DNA from 4 places in the Devosia neptuniae genome. Region 4 is predicted to be linked to each of the others. Evidence: predicted binding sites of a transcription regulator. Region 4 holds the regulator's gene; each other region holds the start of a gene.

Region 1 (4,214 bases), 110 kb from region 4:
GATGGCGTCGCGGATTTCCTTGCGCTCGTAAAAGCGCGGGCCGCCGATGACGCGGTAATTCAGCCCCAGCGTGATGAAGCGCTCTTCGAATTCGCGCATCTGGAAGGAGGCGCGGACCAGGATGGCCATGGAATTGAGGCTCTCGCCAGCGCGTTGATATTGCTCGATTTCTTCGCCGACCGTGCGGGCTTCCTCCTCGGAATCCCACACCTGGGTGACGGAAACCAGCTCGCCGCTTTCGCCCACATCGGTCTGTAGCGTCTTGCCGAGGCGGCTTTCATTGAAGGCGATGAGATTGGAGGCGGCCTTGAGGATATTGGAGGTCGAGCGGTAATTGCGCTCGAGCTTGATCACCTTGGCGCCCGGAAAATCCTTTTCGAAGCGCAGGATATTGTCGACCTCGGCGCCGCGCCAGCCATAGATGGACTGGTCGTCGTCGCCCACCACGCAGATATTGGCTTCGCTGGCCGGTTTGCCCTGGGCCAATAGGCGCAGCCAGAGATATTGGGCGACGTTGCTGTCCTGGTATTCGTCCACCAGCATGTATTTGAACTTGCGGTGGAATTCCGCCAGCACGTCAGGGTTTTCCTTGAACAGGCGAATGCATTCGAGCAGCAGGTCGCCGAAATCTGCGGCGTTGAGCACCTTCAGGCGGGCCTGGTAATCGGCATAGAGCTTGGCGCCGCGGCCATTGGCATAGCCGCCACTTTCGGCCGGCGAAACGTCCTTGGGCAGCAGGCCCTTGTTCTTCCAGGCATCCATCATGCCGGCAAACTGCTTGGCGGGCCAACGCTTCTCGTCGATATCCTCGGCGGCCAGAAATTGCTTGATGAGCCGGATCTGATCGTCGGTATCGAGGATGGTGAAACTGCTGGTCAGACCCACAAGGCCCGCATGCTGGCGCAGGATGCGGGCGCCGATGGAGTGGAACGTGCCCATCCAGGGCATTGCCTCGAGGCGGGGAACGAGCTTTTCGATCCGCTCCTTCATCTCGCGGGCGGCCTTGTTGGTAAAGGTCACCGACAGGATTTGGGACGGCCAGGCACGATTGGTATTGATGATATGGGCAATGCGCGTTGTCAGCACGCGCGTTTTGCCGGTGCCGGCGCCGGCCAGTACCAACAGCGGACCATCAATGGTCTCCACTGCAAGCCGCTGTTCCTCATTGAGACCATCGAGATAGGCAGGCGTTTCCCGCCGGCCGAATTGGCTGGTGATCGACCCGGCAGGCGGGCGTTCGGTATTGTTGGTATTGCCGGGCATCCGGGGCCTTTCCATCACGTCGCGCCGGGAGCTGGCTGCGCCGTGGGGGTATTGACGAATCTTCTTTTGTTCACGGTGCAATATAGGTGGCGCGGGGCTCGCTGTATAGAAGAGCGCGGCGTCACAGCACCGTCATGTCCCTGTCATCGAAGTTTTATGCATGCGGCCTAGGGCAGGCCTTGGACTTCAACAGGGGCTTGATCCATGTATTCCACGAAATTTCTTGCCGCACTCACGGCCGCCTTGTTGGCGACGGTGGTTTCGGTCCATGCCGAACAAGTGTTCAATCGCATTGCCAGCTTCCCCGTCGCGCTCAATGCGCCCGATGCTGAGGCGACCTCAGCCGAGATCATCACCGCCAGCGATGATGGCCTGACCCTTATTTATTCTGACAGCCCGGCAGGCGGCATTGGCTTTGTCGATCTGACCGACGCCAAGGCTCCCAAAAACCTCGGTTTCCTGTCGCTCGATGGCGAGCCGACTTCGGTCACCATCATTGGCGGCAAGGCCTATGTCGGCGTCAATACGTCGGAGAGCTTCGTCGCGCCTTCGGGCAAGCTGGTCGTTGTCGATATCGCCAGCAAGGCGGTCGATGCCGAATATGATCTGGGCGGCCAGCCGGATTCCGTGGCGCATAATGCCGCCGGCACGCTGATTGCCATCGCCATCGAGAATGAGCGCGACGAAGAGGTCAATGATGGCGATCTCCCGCAGCTGCCTGCTGGCTTCGTCGTGATTTTCGAGGTTGCCGCCAAAACGCTGAAGACCGTGGACATGACCGGCATTGCCGATGTCGGCGGCGAGGACCCGGAGCCTGAATTCGTCGATTTCAACGCCAATGACGAAATCGCTGTCACCCTGCAGGAAAACAACTGGATTGCCATTATCGACGGCAAGACCGGTACGGTCACGGGTGGCTTCTCCGCTGGCACGGTCTCGGTCGAAAATGTCGATACCAAGAAGGACGGCGCGCTCAATTTCACTGGCAAAACCAGCGATGTGCCGCGCGAACCCGATGCCATCAAGTGGCTGGATGCTGACCGCCTGGTCGTGGCCAATGAGGGCGATTGGAACGGTGGATCGCGCAGTTTCTCAATCTTCAATCGTGACGGCAGTGTCGTCTATGACTCGGCCAATGCGCTCGATCTCGACGCCGCTCGCCTCGGCCACTATCCCGATGCGCGCAACAAGAAGGGCGTTGAGCCCGAAGGTCTGGAAGTCGCAACCTTTGGCGATCAGCAATATATCTTCGTGGTCGAAGAGCGCTCCTCGCTCGTCGCGATCTACAAGGATACCGGCGCCGAGCCAGAATATGTGCAGACCATTCCATCGGGCATTTCCCCGGAAGGCATCACTGCCATTCCCGCCCGCAATCTGATCGTGACCGCCAACGAAGTGGACCTGCGCGAAGATGGCGGCATTGGCTCCCATGTGATGGTCTATGAGCTGGCCGAGGGCGAAGCCGCTTATCCCCAGCTGGTTTCGGACAATGACGAGAACGGGCTGCCATTCGGCTGGGCGGCCATTTCGGGCGCCGTTGGTGATGCTGAAAAGCCCGGCATTCTCTATGCCGTCAGCGACAGCGCGCTGAGCGCCGAGCCTGCCATCTACACGATTGACGCCATGTCCAGGCCGGCCCGCATCATTGCCAAGACAGTGGTGACCCGCGGCGGCCATCCGGCACAGAAGCTCGACCTTGAAGGCATCACGCTGGACGGGGAGGGCGGCTTCTGGCTGGCTTCGGAGGGCGATACATCCGAGCTCACGCCGCATGCGCTGTTCCATGTGAACGCGGAAGGCGAGATCGAAGCCGAGATTCCGTTCCCGGCCGAATTGCTGGCCAATGAAATCCGTTCGGGTTCGGAAGGCATCACCGCCATTGGCGAGGGTGACGATATGACGCTCTGGGTCGCCATTCAGCGCGAATGGAAGGATGATCCCAAGGGGCAGGTCAAGCTGGTGAGCTACCAGCCTTCGACCGAGGAATGGGGCGCCGTTGCCTATCCGCTCGAAACGCCGGCAGAAGGCGCCTGGATTGGCCTGTCGGAAATCACTGCACATGGCGATTATGTCTACATCGTCGAGCGCGACAACCAGATTGGCGACAAGGCCCAGCTCAAGGCGCTGTATCGCGTGCCGGTTGCTGACCTCAACGCCGCCGCGCTGGGTGGCGAACTGCCGGTCGTCAGCAAGGAATTGGTCCGCGACTTCATCCCCGATCTGAAGAGCCTCAATGGCTATGTGGTCGACAAGGTGGAGAGCTTTGCTGTGGATGCGGCCGGCGTGGGCTATGTCATCACCGACAATGACGGTGTCGATGACAGCTCGGGCGAGACCTATTTCTGGTCGATCGGCGCGCTTTAATCTTCAGCGAATGTTTTGCGACAGCGGCCGGGCCTTGTGCCCGGCCGTTTTGCATGGTCCCTCGCAAAGCCGTGATATTGGGCGCCTTTGACCCGACAATTTCATAGCGTGAATCAAGGCAATGGCGGGCTTGCTTAGGGGGCGCAAGTGCCTAAACTCTGCGCGCAAACCCGGACCTACGCGTAACCGTGCTGAATCGCATCTATATCATCGTTGGCCTGCTCGCGATTTTCGTGCTCGCCGGGGCATTCATCGCGCCGCGTTTCATCCAATGGGGTGACTATCGCGAGCGGATGGAAGAGCTTGCCGGCGGGGTGCTCGGCGCCAAGGTCATCATCCGCGGCGATATTGAATTTTCGCTGCTGCCGCAGCCGCGGCTGAATTTCACCGATGTGCTGGTGGGATCGGCCGATGAGCCGGCCGCGACGGTCGGCGCGGTGGAAGCCGAATTCTCGCTGATGGATTTTCTGCGCGATCATTACAACATCACCCGGCTGGTGCTGCGCGAGCCGGTGGTGGATTTCACTATCGACGAAAGCGGCCTGTTTGGCAGCGGATTTGCCCCGAACGGCACGGGAACCGGGGTC
Region 2 (4,214 bases), 560 kb from region 4:
AGAAGATGATCTCCAAGATGATCGACACGGTTTACCGTGGCTGCGGTCAGAAAGAGACCGTGATCTTCTGTGACCGCGTGATGCAGCTTGGCTTCAAGAACGCGTGTGACGCCGGCATCTCGTTCGGCAAGGACGACATGGTTATCCCGCCGTCCAAGTACACGATCGTGGAAGCCGCCCGTAAGCAGGTCGAAGAGTTCGAGCAGCAGTACAATGACGGCCTGATCACTCAGGGCGAAAAGTACAACAAGGTGGTCGACGCCTGGGCCAAGTGTGGTGACAAGGTTGCCGAAGAGATGATGAAGGGCATTGCGGCCGTTCAGATCGACAAGGAAACCGGTCGTCAAAAGCCGATCAACTCGGTCTACATGATGAGCCATTCGGGTGCCCGTGGTTCCCCGGCCCAGATGAAGCAGCTTGCCGGTATGCGCGGCCTGATGGCGCGTCCCGACGGCTCGATCATCGAGACCCCGATCACGGCTAACTTCAAGGAAGGCCTGAACGTTCTCGAGTACTTCAACTCGACCCACGGTGCCCGTAAGGGTCTGGCCGACACCGCGCTCAAGACTGCGAACTCGGGTTACCTGACCCGTCGTCTCGTGGACGTGGCGCAGGACGCCATCATCGTGGCCACCGATTGCGGCACCGAGCGTGGCCTCACCATGGAGCCCATCGTCGATGCCGGCCAGATCGTTGCGTCGATCGGCCAGCGCGTGCTGGGCCGCACGGCAGCTGACGACATCAACCATCCGCTGACCGGCGATCTGATCGCCGCCAAGGGGACGTTGCTGGAAGAAAAGCATGTCGACATCATCGAGGAAGCCCGGATCCAGTCGATCCGTATCCGCTCCCCGCTGACTTGCGACATGCGCCAGGGGACCTGCGCGGCCTGCTATGGCCGTGACCTTGCTCGCGGCACGCCCGTGAACATGGGTGAAGCTGTCGGCGTTATCGCCGCTCAGTCGATCGGTGAACCCGGCACGCAGCTCACCATGCGCACGTTCCACATCGGTGGTACGGCTCAGGTGGTCGATAGCTCGTTCCTGGAATCGGGTGCTGAAGGCAAGATCGCCATCCGTAACCCCAACGTTGCCAAGGTCGAGGGCGGCAAGCTTGTCGTCATGGCCCGTAACGTGTCGCTCGCCATTCTCGATGCCGACGGCAAGGAACGCACCACCCACAAGGTGACCTATGGTTCCAAGCTGCTGGTCAAGGAAGGCGACATGGTTCGTCGTGGCCAGCGTCTGGCCGAATGGGACCCCTACACCCGTCCGATCCTCGCTGAAGTCGAGGGTGAGGTCGTGTTCGAGGATCTCGTTGACGGTGCATCGGTTGCGGAAAACACCGACGAGGCAACGGGCTTCACCAAGCGCGTTGTCATCGATTGGCGCACCAATCAGCGCGGTGACGGCCTCAAGCCGGCCCTCGCGATTGCTCGCGGCGGTGTGGTTGCCAAGGTGGATCGTGGCGGCGACGCCCGTTATCTGCTCTCGGTCGATGCCGTTATCAACGTGGAGCCCGGCGAGAAGGTCGCGCCCGGCGACGTGCTGGCCCGTATTCCGCTGGAATCGGCCAAGACCAAGGACATCACGGGCGGTCTGCCGCGCGTGGCTGAATTGTTCGAAGCACGCCGTCCCAAGGATCACGCCATCATCGCCGAGATCGATGGTACGATCCGTTTCGGTCGCGACTACAAGAACAAGCGTCGCGTCATCATCGAGCCGAACGAAGAAGGTGCAGATCCGGTTGAATACCTGATCCCGAAGGGCAAGCCCTTCCATCTTCAGGAAGGCGACCCGATCGAAAAGGGCGAATACATCCTCGACGGCAACCCGGCGCCGCACGACATTCTGGCCATCAAGGGCGTGGAAGAGCTTGCTCGTTACCTCGTCAATGAAATCCAGGAAGTTTATCGTCTGCAGGGCGTGTTGATCAACGACAAGCACATCGAGGTGATCGTTCGCCAGATGCTGCAGAAGGTCGAGATCGTGGATCCAGGTGAGTCTGGCCTGCTCAAGGACGAGCAGCTCGACAAGCTGGACTTTGACGAGCTCAACGATGCTCTGGTCGCTGAAGGCAAGAAGCCTGCGACGGCCAATCCGGTGCTGCTGGGCATCACCAAGGCATCGCTGCAGACCCGTTCGTTCATCTCGGCTGCTTCGTTCCAGGAAACCACCCGCGTCCTCACGGAAGCGGCAGTGTCCGGCAAGGCCGATCTGCTCGAAGGTCTCAAGGAGAACGTCATCGTCGGCCGCCTGATCCCGGCTGGTACCGGTGCTGGCATCTCCTCGGCCAAGTTGATCGCCACCAAGCGCGACGACCTGATCCTCGACGAGCGCCGCCGCCAGGCCAACACCCAGGCGATCCCGGCTCCGACCGCCGCCGAGTAAGCGACGCAACAAATCCGAATTTGAGGGAAGGGGGCCGCAAGGCTCCCTTTTCTTTTGGGCCTGTGCATTGTCAACGAACTGCCATTGGCCCGTAGCCGGACCGACACGTAGCCGCGCTAGCAGCGGATCACTTCCTTTTCCGGAGATGATCCATGTCCAAGAAGACGCTGCTTGCCGCGCTGGCCGTCGCGATGCTTTCAACTTCTGCCTTCGCCCAGACCCAATTCGACGCGACCCTCAAGGCCCATGCCGAACTGCCGGCGCAGACTTTCGTGCCCGCTCCGGCCAACGCGCCCTATAGCCTCAACATGTCGGGCCGCTTCACCTCGGGCACCCGGGTCGAGACACCCTATGGCTGGGCCAATCCGGCCTCCGGCATTGCCATGCCGTTTCCCGGCCAGCCGCTGCAAGGCATGTCGGGCGTGCGCTCGCTGGACGATGATCGCTTCCTGCTGCTGACCGACAATGGCTTCGGCAACAAGGCCAATTCGTCCGACGCCATGCTGATGTTCAACATCCTGAAGATGGACTGGGAAGCCGGCAAAGTCGGCATTGAGCGCACGGTGTTCCTCAAGGATCCCAACCGCGTCGTGCCATTCCCGATCGTCACCGAGCATAGCGACACCCGCTATCTGACCGGCGCCGATTTCGACCCGGAATCCATCCAGCCGGTCGGCGAGAACTACTGGATCGGCGACGAGTTCGGCCCCTGGCTGATCGAAGTCGATGCGAACGGCGTCGTGCTGCAGGTCATCGCCACCAATCCGGGCGGCGTTGATTACAAGTCGCCCGACAACCAGTTCGTCTCGACCCCGGCTGCAGGCGCCGTTCCGACCGGCGTGAACACCGGCCGCTCGGGCGGCTATGAAGGCATGGCCCAGTCGATCGATGGCAAGACGCTCTATCCGTTGCTGGAAAAGCCGTTCTACGACGAAGAGGCCAAGGCCCTCGAGCTGATCGATGGCAAGCCGGTCCTGCGCATGCTGGAATTCGACGTCGCCAGCGCCAGCTGGAATGACAAGGTCCGCTACTACCCGCTCGAAGACGCCACCCACGCGATCGGCGATTTCAACATCATCGATGGCACCCGCGGGCTGATCATCGAACGCGACAATGGAGAAGGCGACGATGGCCGCGAAAAGGCCGCTGCCTTCAAGCGTATCTATCTCGTCGATCTGGAAAAGGCCGATGCCAACGGCGTGCTGGAAAAGCTGGCCTATATCGACCTGATGGCGATCAAGGACCCCGACGGCATCGGGCCGCGCGGCACCAAGGACGGCGTATTCACCTTCCCCTTCGTCACCATCGAAGACGTCGATCTGGTCGACCCGACCACGATCATCGTCGCCAATGACAACAACTATCCCGGCTCGACGGGCCGCGAAGCCGGCCGTGCCGACGACAACGAATATATCCTGCTCGACGTCGCCGACTTCCTCAAAGCCGAATAACCGCACCGCGCGCCAGAAATGCAAAAGGGGCCGAAAGGCCCCTTTTATTTGTCGCCATGTAGGTCAGCCTAGCTCTTATAGCCGACATGGTCGGCAAACTGCTCGACCACCATCTTCCACAGTGAGAACTGGGAATCGAGATATTTGGCGCTGACACCCTGGACCAGGTCGAGATCCATTTCGACGCAGGCGTCCTTGTCCTGGTCGAGATAGGCGCGGCTGAAGCGCTTGTTGAAGTTCCAGTCGTTGATCTGTTCCAGGGTCGGCTTGATATCGAGGAAACCGAGATAGAAGTTGAGGTCTTCGCAATTCTTGTTGTTGGTGCAATTGCGGAAATAGACCTGATAGGCGACCCCGTTGATCTCGCCGGTGA
Region 3 (4,214 bases), 600 kb from region 4:
AGCCCGGCAAGGGCGGCGCCTATGCCCAGGTCGAACTCAAAGCCATCCTTGGCGGCACCAAGCTCAATGAGCGCTTCCGTTCGGCGGAGACCGTCGAAACCGTTGAACTCGAATTCCGCGACTTCACCTATCTTTACGAGCAGGGCGATAGTCTGGTGTTCATGGATCAGGCCAGCTACGAGCAGGTCGAGCTGGCCAAGGACTTCGTCGGCGAGCGCGCCGCATTCTTGCAGGACGGCATGAAGATCACGCTCGAAATGCACGAGGAAACCCCACTGGGCGTCAAATTCCCGGCCAACGTCATCCTCGAAGTCACCGAAGTCGATCCGGTGCAGAAGGGCCAGAGCGTCTCCAGCCAGTTCAAGCCGGCCATTATGTCGAATGGCCTCAAGGTCATGGTGCCGCCCTTCATTGCCGTAGGCGAACGCATCGTCGTCGACACCACCGAAGCCACCTATATGCGCCGGGCAGACTGATCATGGCACGTTCCGCTATTCTCAATGTCATGGTTTCAGCCGCGATCAAGGCTGGCCGTTCGCTCACCAAGGACTTTGCCGAAGTCGAAAACCTGCAGGTTTCGCGCAAGGGACCGGCCGATTTCGTCTCCAAGGCCGATCTGCGAGCCGAGCAGATCGTGTTCGACGAACTCAAAAAGGCCCGCCCCACCTATGCCTTCCTGATGGAAGAAGGCGGGGAAGTCACCGGCACCGATGGCCAGCATCGCTGGATCATCGACCCGCTCGATGGCACCACCAATTTCCTGCACTCGATCCCGCTCTTTGCCGTTGCCATCGCCCTTGAGCGCGCCAATGAGATCGTGGCTTCGGTGATCTATAATCCCGTGCTCGACGAGCTCTATACCGCCGAAAAGGGCGGCGGCACCTGGGTCAACGATCGTCGCCGCCTGCGCATTGGCGGCCGCCGTCATCTGGCCGATGCCGTGGTCTGCACTGGTATCAAGACCCAGGGCACGGCCAATGACAGCCTACAGCTGCGCCAGCTGGCCGCCATCAATCCCGCCGTGGCCGGCATCCGCCGCTCCGGCTCGATTTCCATGGACCTGGCCTGGCTGGCGGCCGGCCGCTATGACGCGGTCTGGGAAGCCGGGCTCGCGCCCTGGGACGTGGCGCCGGGTCTGCTGATGGTCAAGGAAGCCGGCGGAACCATTTCCGACTTTGCCGGCAGCCCCGGCTCGGTCTGGAATGGCCAGGTCGTGGCCGGCAATGAAGCGCTGCATGCAGCGCTGCTGAAGCAACTCAGGCCGATCCAGTAACGACGAATCCGCAGCGGCCCAGGCTTGCATCTTGCCCGGCCGCTGCGCATCTATGCTGCCGGAGGCGTTTTCTCATGGCAGTGCCCACGCTCTATGAATGGATCGGCGGCATTGAGCCGTTGCGCCGTCTGACCGCCGAATTCTACCGCCGCGTGCCCGATGATCCGGTGCTGGCGCCGGTATTCGCCCATATGGCGGCGGACCACCCCGAACATGTTGCGCTGTTCCTCGCCGAAGTACTGGGCGGCCCCGCGCTTTATTCGCGCGAACATGGCGGCCACCCCGAAATGGTGCGCCACCATCTGGGCCGGCATTTGAGCGAGACCATGCGGCGGCGCTGGATCAGCCTGCTGCTCGACACCTATACCGATCTGGGCCTGCCGGCCGATCCCGAATTTGCTTCGGCGCTGGTTGGCTATCTCGAATGGGGATCGCGGCTGGCCGTCATCAATTCGGTGCCCGGCGCGAGCGTGTCCGAACAGGCACCAATGCCCAAATGGGGCTGGGGCGAAACCGGCGGTCCCTATATTCCCAAGGCCGACTAGCCGAGGGGCAGCAGCTCCTCGAACCAGTTCATATCCTCAAAGCTGCAGAAAGCCGGCGTGCGCAATTCCAGCACCGGCGCCTGCACGCGGATCATGGCCAAGGCATCGTCCAGCATATCCTGCCAGGCGGGCAACGCCGCCTCATCGAGCCAGTCGATCAGATAGGCAAAGGTGATGTGGAACTCGTAGCTGTCGTGGTCGGGGTGCCGATAACCCAACAGCGCCGCTAGATCATTGCGCCAGCCAGCCATAGCGCGGCGATCGGCTTCGGTAATCCCCTGTACCACCAGCCCCGTGGGCAGCGCCCGGACGGCTTCCACCGCGAATGCCGTCCCGCCCGCATAGGGCGCCAGCCGCTCCAGCATCAGCTCGGTCATCGTATCGACGGGCGTATCGAGCGGCACGCCGGCCGGCCAATAGGTCGGCTCGCGGCGGGTTTCGATAATGCCCTGGAACAGCGTCATATGCAGGCTCTCCGCCGCCGTGAAGGCCAGCTGGCGCGCTTCGGGCATGTCGAGATAACGCTGCCGCGCCGCATGCAGGACCCGCTCGGTGTCCGAGCCCTCCTGCAGATGACACACCACGGTATTGCCCCGCTCGGGCAGGAAAATGCCGTCCCGATTGTAGCGTTGGCCCAGATGGTACGGCGCTGCAGGACGATGCGTGTGGGAAAATGCCTGTAGATCGGGCGAGATCATGGCCAGGGACATGGCGGGCTCCGGATAACGTTTGCTGGGCACAGCGCTATCCGGCCTAAACGAAACCTCTGTGACAGCGGCCAACACACAAACCTTTGTCATTGCCCTGCCACGCTGCACTGACTAGTCTTGGCAGTGATTTGCGCGCATGAGGCAAGGTTCCGGCAAAGATGACGCAAGGCTACGATCCATACCATCTCGCCAGCCCGACTGTTTACCTCATCAAGATCGTGATTTTTCTGGTGCTGGTGGCGCTGGTTGGGGCGATCTTGTTCACCACGATCGTCACCTTCTTCTGGGCCAATCCGTTCATCAATTCGATGATCTTCCTGGCCCTGTTCGTCGGCATTTTCCTCAGCTTCCGCCAGATATTCCGCCTTTTCCCCGAGGTGAAATGGGTCAATTCGCTGCAGGACGGCAATGTGACCAATGTGCGCCCGCCCGTACTGCTGGCGCCGGTGGCGGGCCTGCTGCGCGAGCGGATCGGGGAAGCGATCATCACGCCCTCTTCCATGCGCTCGATCCTCGATAGCGTGGGCAACCGGCTCGATGAAGCCAAGGATACCTCGCGCTACCTGACCGGCCTTCTGGTGTTTCTGGGCCTGATGGGCACGTTTTACGGCCTGCTCGAAACCGTCAGCAGCGTTGCCGGCGTGATCAATTCGCTCGACGTGACCAATGGCGACAGCGCCGCGCAATTCTCGAGCCTGCGCGAGGGCCTGTCGGCGCCGCTGGCCGGCATGGGCACCGCGTTTTCCTCCTCACTGTTCGGTCTTGCGGGTTCGCTCGTGCTGGGGTTCCTCGACCTGCAGACCAGCCAGGCACAGAACGCCTTCTATACCGATCTTGAAGACTGGATGACCTCGATGACCGAGCTAGACCATCCCGTTTCGGCCATGCAGGCCAATGCGGGTGGCCCCGAAATGCAGGCCATGTTCGACAAGCTCGGCAGCTCGATGCAAAACCAGAATTCCTCGCAGAACGCCATCCGCGCCATGGCCGAACTGGCGCGCGGCATTGACGGGCTGGTCAAGCACATCCGCACCGAACAGGACGATTTGCGCAAGCACATTACCGATCAGGCCGAAACCAATCAGAAGCTGCGTGAGTTGATCGAGGCCGTGCTGTCCCAGGCTGATAGCGAGCGGCGGAACTAATGCCAGGAGCCCGCTCCCGCCGGCGCATCGAGGCCAATTACTGGCCCGGTTTCGTCGACGCCCTGTCGAGCCTGCTGCTCGTCATCATCTTCCTGCTCTCCCTGTTCATGTTGACCCAGTTCTTCCTGGGCCAGGAATTGCAGGGCCGCGACACCGCGCTCTCCCGGCTCAATAGCCAGATTGCCGAACTCACCGACCTGCTGCAGCTCGAGCGTTCCAATTCCGATGACTTGAACTCCCAGATCGCCAATCTGACGGCCACGCTCGCCACCGCCCAATCCGACAATGCCGAGCTGACGGGCCAGCTTTCGGGTATCGGCGCGGGGCTGGCGGGCAAGGACGAGACCATTGCGGGCCTGCAATCCGAGCTGGCGGACGCCCAGGACCTGTCCGACGAGGCCAATGCGCAGATCACCCTGCTCAACCAGCAATTGGCCGCGCTGCGCACCCAGATCGGCGCGCTGGAGAATGCGCTCGAAGCGTCCGAAAGCCGCGACACCGAATCGCGCACCCAGATCGCCGATCTGGGCCGCCGCCTCAA
Region 4 (4,214 bases):
GAAGCGCCGCCTGGTGCGGTTATCGAAGAGGCGGACGGACCCCGAGACGGCATTCGCCTCGTGATGAGTTTTAGAATGAGACGGACGTCGCCCCGGGGTGCCGGGACTTTGTCGGACGGCGCGATCGCAGGCCCCAGCGTTTGCCGTAGCTCCCGCCCGATTGCCTCGTCCGCTCGACCCGGAGCGGAGCGCGACCTCCACTCCCCCGGCTGGCTTCCGGACGCTCGTCGCTGCAGCGCCGCCCGTATCCCGGAAGATGGAGGGAGTATGCGGGAGGTTTTGGGGAAGGGGGATAAGAGGGATAGATGGGGGTGTGGGGGTGCTGCGGCCACCAAACACTCGATATTTGTGGAAGCCTCAGCACCCCCACCCTCTATCCCTCCCCTCAAGGGGGAGGGAGGCGATAGAGCGGATGGATTGGGCTCTCGTCACCCCTCCCTTCCCTCCCCGTCGAGGGGAGGGTGCGCCTGGTGGGTGGGGCGGGATAGTGCCCCGAACCAACAATTACCCACGGTGTCATCCCCGCGAAAGCGGGGACCTCTGTTTGCCTGGAAACCTGGTCAACGGAGGTTCCCGCTTTCGCGGGAATGACACCGCATTCTTGAAAGCGCCCGGAGTAACACCGTCGCTGACGTTGCTGCTATCGCCGCCGCTGTGTCAGGGCCATGCCGCCCAGAATGAGCACCACGCCTAGGGCGCTGGCCCAGAGGATGGAGGGGGTGCCGCGGGCGAGGTCGAGCACCACGCCGGAGACCATTTGGCCGCCGATGACGAGCAGGGCGGTGTTGACGGCGCCGATGCGCGGGATGAGCCAGCTGCCGGAGGCGACGAAGACGACGCCGATGGGGCCGCCGATATAGGCGTGCCAGGGGGCGGTGGCGGCGCCGGCGGGGATGAGGCCGCCGATGGCGAGGCCCAGGGCGGTGAGCGCGATAAAGCCGACAAGATGGTTCCAGAACGAAGCGATCAGGGGCGAGCCGGAGAGGGCGAGGCGGCCGTTGAGCTGGCGGCTGAGGCCGACAAGGAGGCCCGCGAGGACGGCATAGAGGATGGGGGTGATCATGGGCGACCTCCCATGCCGACAAGGATGATCAGGGCGCTACCGGCCAGGATCAGGAGGACGGCGGCGAGGTCGCGCAATTCGAGGCGGCGCTTGGGCAGGCCGAACAGACCCCAGCGGTCGGCGGCGAGGCTGAAGACGACTTGGCCGGCAAGGCCGAGTGCCAGCGTGCCCGAGAGCGCCAGCGGGGAATTGACCGTGGTGGAGGTCAACATGACCGTCAGAGCGCCGGAAATGCCGCCGAGATAGGCCCAAAACGGGGCGGCTGGTTTGGGCTGCGGCTCGGCTGCCGGGCGGCGGCGATAGAGCAAAGCGAGGAAGAGGATGGCGGCTACGGTGCCGGTGCCGTGGGCGGCCCAGGAGGCAAAGAGCGGGTTGCCGTAATGGCCCAGCTCGCCGTTGAAAAACACCATCAGGGTGAGCAGGCCCCCGGTGCCGAAGGCAATCAGCAGGTGCAGCGGATTGAGCTGCCGGGGCGTGGAGGTGGGCATGGGTGGCGCGACTCGGGGGGAGAGACGCCGGATGGTAGCATGCGGTTTGGTGGGTGGGAGGGGGATGGGACCGCGATCTGGTTGAGGTCGGGGCTGGGACTTCCCAATGCTCGGCATTGGTTGAAACTTCAGCACCCCCACCCTCGGTCCCTCCCCACAAGGGGGAGGGAGGCGATGGAGCCAAGGGTCAGGTATTTGTTCGACCCACGGTGTCATTCCCGCGGAAGCGGGAACCGCCGTTTCGGGATGTTGGGTTGAGAAAACAGAGGTTCCCGCTTTCGCGGGAATGACACTGTGGGGGTGGAGATAGGGTGGGGAGGGGCAGGATGTTGCTCTTCCTGCTTTTAAAACGAAAATCCCCGCTTTCGCGGGGATTTCGTAGCAACGTTCTGCTTGGGTCTAGGCGACTTGGGCGAAGCGTTCGTCGAAGGCGTAGCCGGCGCCGCGGACGGTGCGGATGGGGTCAGATTCGCGGCCGCGATTGATGGCGCGGCGGAGGCGGCCGATATGCACGTCGACCGTGCGTTCATCGACATAGACGTCATTGCCCCAGACGCCATCGAGCAGCTGTTCGCGCGAATAGACCCGGCCGGGATGGCGCATGAGATATTCGAGCAGGCGGTATTCGGTGGGGCCCAGATGCACGTCGCGATTGGCGCGGCGCACGCGGTGGGTGGTGCGGTCGAGCTCGAGATCGCCGACGCGCAGGGCAGCGGTGACGAGATTTGGATTGGCGCGACGCAGCAGAGCGTGGATGCGGGCGATCAGCTCGGGCACCGAGAAGGGCTTGACGATATAGTCGTCGGCGCCGGTCGAGAGGCCCCGCACGCGCTCTTCTTCCTCACCGCGGGCGGTGAGCATGATGATGGGGATGCGCGAGGTTTCTTCGCGGGCGCGGAGGCGCCGGCAGAGTTCGATCCCCGAGATTTCCGGCAGCATCCAATCGAGCAGGATGAGGTCGGGCAGCTTTTCGTGAATCTGGCTTTGGGCTTCGTCTCCGGTTTCCGCGGTGACGACGCGGAAGCCTTCGGCCTCGAGATTATAGCGCAGGAGGATGGCGATATCGCCTTCGTCCTCGACGACGAGAATGGTTGCAGGCATGGATCAGGCCTTGATCTGGGTGCGGTGCAGCTCCACCACTTCGGATGTGAGCTGCTTGCCGGTCTGCAGATAATAGGCGCGTTCTGCGATATTGGTGGCGTGGTCCCCGATGCGTTCCAGGCTCTTGGCGCAGAACAGCAGATGGGTGCAGGGCGTGATATTGCGCGGATCTTCCATCATATAGGTGAGCAATTCGCGGAACAGGGAGGTGTACATAGCGTCCACCTCGTCATCGCGATTGCACACTTCGATGGCCCCGGCGGAGTCGCGGCTCGAATAGGAATCCAGCGCATCCTTGATCTGGCGCAGGACCAGATTGGTCATGTTCTTGACGCCATTATAGAAGGTCGGCTGCAGGTTGAGGCCTTCGAGCTTGAGCGAGCGGCGGGCCAATTGCTTGGCCATGTCGCCGACGCGTTCGAGATCGGAGGCCACATGGATGGCGGTGATGATCGAGCGCAGATCGGAGGCCATGGGCTGGCGGCGGGCGATCATGGAGACGGCCATGTCGTCGATCTTGCGCTGCATGTCGTCGATGCGCTGATCGGCAATGATGGTCAGGTCTGCCAGTTCGCGATCAAGGCGGAGCAGGGACTTGGTGCCATTTTCGATGGCGACCTCGACCTGACCGCCCATTTCGGCGATCGACTGGGCCAGGGCGACGAGCTCGTCATTATAGGAGGAGACGATGTGTTCGGGGCCGGAAGTGGGCATAGCAATGTCTCTCTTGGTCCGGGTTTGGATCAGCCGATACGGCCCATGATGTAATCCTGGGTCTGCTTGTTGATCGGGTTGGTGAAGATGTCTTCGGTGACGCCTTCCTCGATCAGATTGCCCAGATGGAAGAATGCCGTGCGCTGGCTGACGCGGGCCGCCTGCTGCATGGAATGGGTGACGATGACGATGGTGTAGTTCTCGCGCAATTCGTCGATCAGTTCCTCGATGATGGCCGTGGCGATCGGATCGAGGGCCGAGCAGGGCTCGTCCATCAGGATGACTTCGGGGCTGACGGCAATGGCGCGGGCAATGCAGAGGCGCTGCTGCTGGCCACCGGAGAGGCCGGTGCCGGGTTCATTGAGGCGGTCCTTTACCTCTTCGAACAGGCCCGCCTTGCGCAGGGACGACACGACGATTTCGTCCAGATCGGTCTTGGAACGGGCCAGGCCATGAATCTTGGGGCCGTAGGCGACGTTTTCATAGATCGATTTGGGGAAGGGATTGGGCTTCTGGAACACCATGCCGATGCGGGCGCGCAGTTCCACCACGTCGAGGGACGGATCGTAGATGTTCTCGCCATCCAGCTCGATCAGGCCGCCGACCTTGGCGCCTTCGATAGTGTCGTTCATGCGGTTGATGCAGCGCAGGAAGGTCGACTTGCCGCAGCCCGAGGGGCCGATGAAGGAGGTGACGGCGCGGTCGGGGATATCGATCGAAATGCCGTGCAGGGCCTGCTTGGCACCGTAATGGACGGTGACATCCTTGGTGTGCAGGCGGATTGGGCGTTCGAGAGCGTCAGTAGGGTTCATGGTGGATTTCACGGTCTGGTGGGTCATCTTAACCTT

Evidence for each region. The regulator PhoB, encoded in region 4, activates phosphate uptake and scavenging genes when phosphate is short. The targets are predictions, from matches to a motif close to TGTCATNNANCTGTCAT.
Region 1: N8A98_RS16125 (esterase-like activity of phytase family protein) is a predicted target of PhoB. The motif match lies at 1,394-1,410, and genes of this name have one in related genera.
Region 2: N8A98_RS18290 (esterase-like activity of phytase family protein) is a predicted target of PhoB. The motif match lies at 2,459-2,475, and genes of this name have one in related genera.
Region 3: N8A98_RS12575 (DUF1868 domain-containing protein) is a predicted target of PhoB. The motif match lies at 2,576-2,592, and genes of this name have one in related genera.

The regions. Positions count from the first base shown of each region.
Region 1 covers NZ_CP104965.1:2,712,580-2,716,793, forward strand. The annotation lists gene N8A98_RS16120 (ATP-dependent helicase) at 1-1,263, opposite strand, end outside; gene N8A98_RS16125 (esterase-like activity of phytase family protein) at 1,468-3,627, shown strand; gene N8A98_RS16130 (AsmA family protein) at 3,816-4,214, shown strand, end outside.
Region 2 covers NZ_CP104965.1:3,158,591-3,162,804, forward strand. The annotation lists gene rpoC (DNA-directed RNA polymerase subunit beta') at 1-2,390, shown strand, start outside; gene N8A98_RS18290 (esterase-like activity of phytase family protein) at 2,543-3,841, shown strand; gene N8A98_RS18295 (YbjN domain-containing protein) at 3,910-4,214, opposite strand, start outside.
Region 3 covers NZ_CP104965.1:1,997,514-2,001,727, reverse strand. The annotation lists gene efp (elongation factor P) at 1-476, shown strand, start outside; gene N8A98_RS12585 (inositol monophosphatase family protein) at 479-1,273, shown strand; gene N8A98_RS12580 (group II truncated hemoglobin) at 1,348-1,818, shown strand; gene N8A98_RS12575 (DUF1868 domain-containing protein) at 1,815-2,528, opposite strand; gene N8A98_RS12570 (flagellar motor protein MotA) at 2,687-3,673, shown strand; gene N8A98_RS12565 (peptidoglycan -binding protein) at 3,673-4,214, shown strand, end outside.
Region 4 covers NZ_CP104965.1:2,598,363-2,602,576, forward strand. The annotation lists gene N8A98_RS15585 (DMT family transporter) at 641-1,063, opposite strand; gene N8A98_RS15590 (DMT family transporter) at 1,060-1,551, opposite strand; gene phoB (phosphate regulon transcriptional regulator PhoB) at 1,951-2,652, opposite strand; gene phoU (phosphate signaling complex protein PhoU) at 2,656-3,366, opposite strand; gene pstB (phosphate ABC transporter ATP-binding protein PstB) at 3,396-4,178, opposite strand.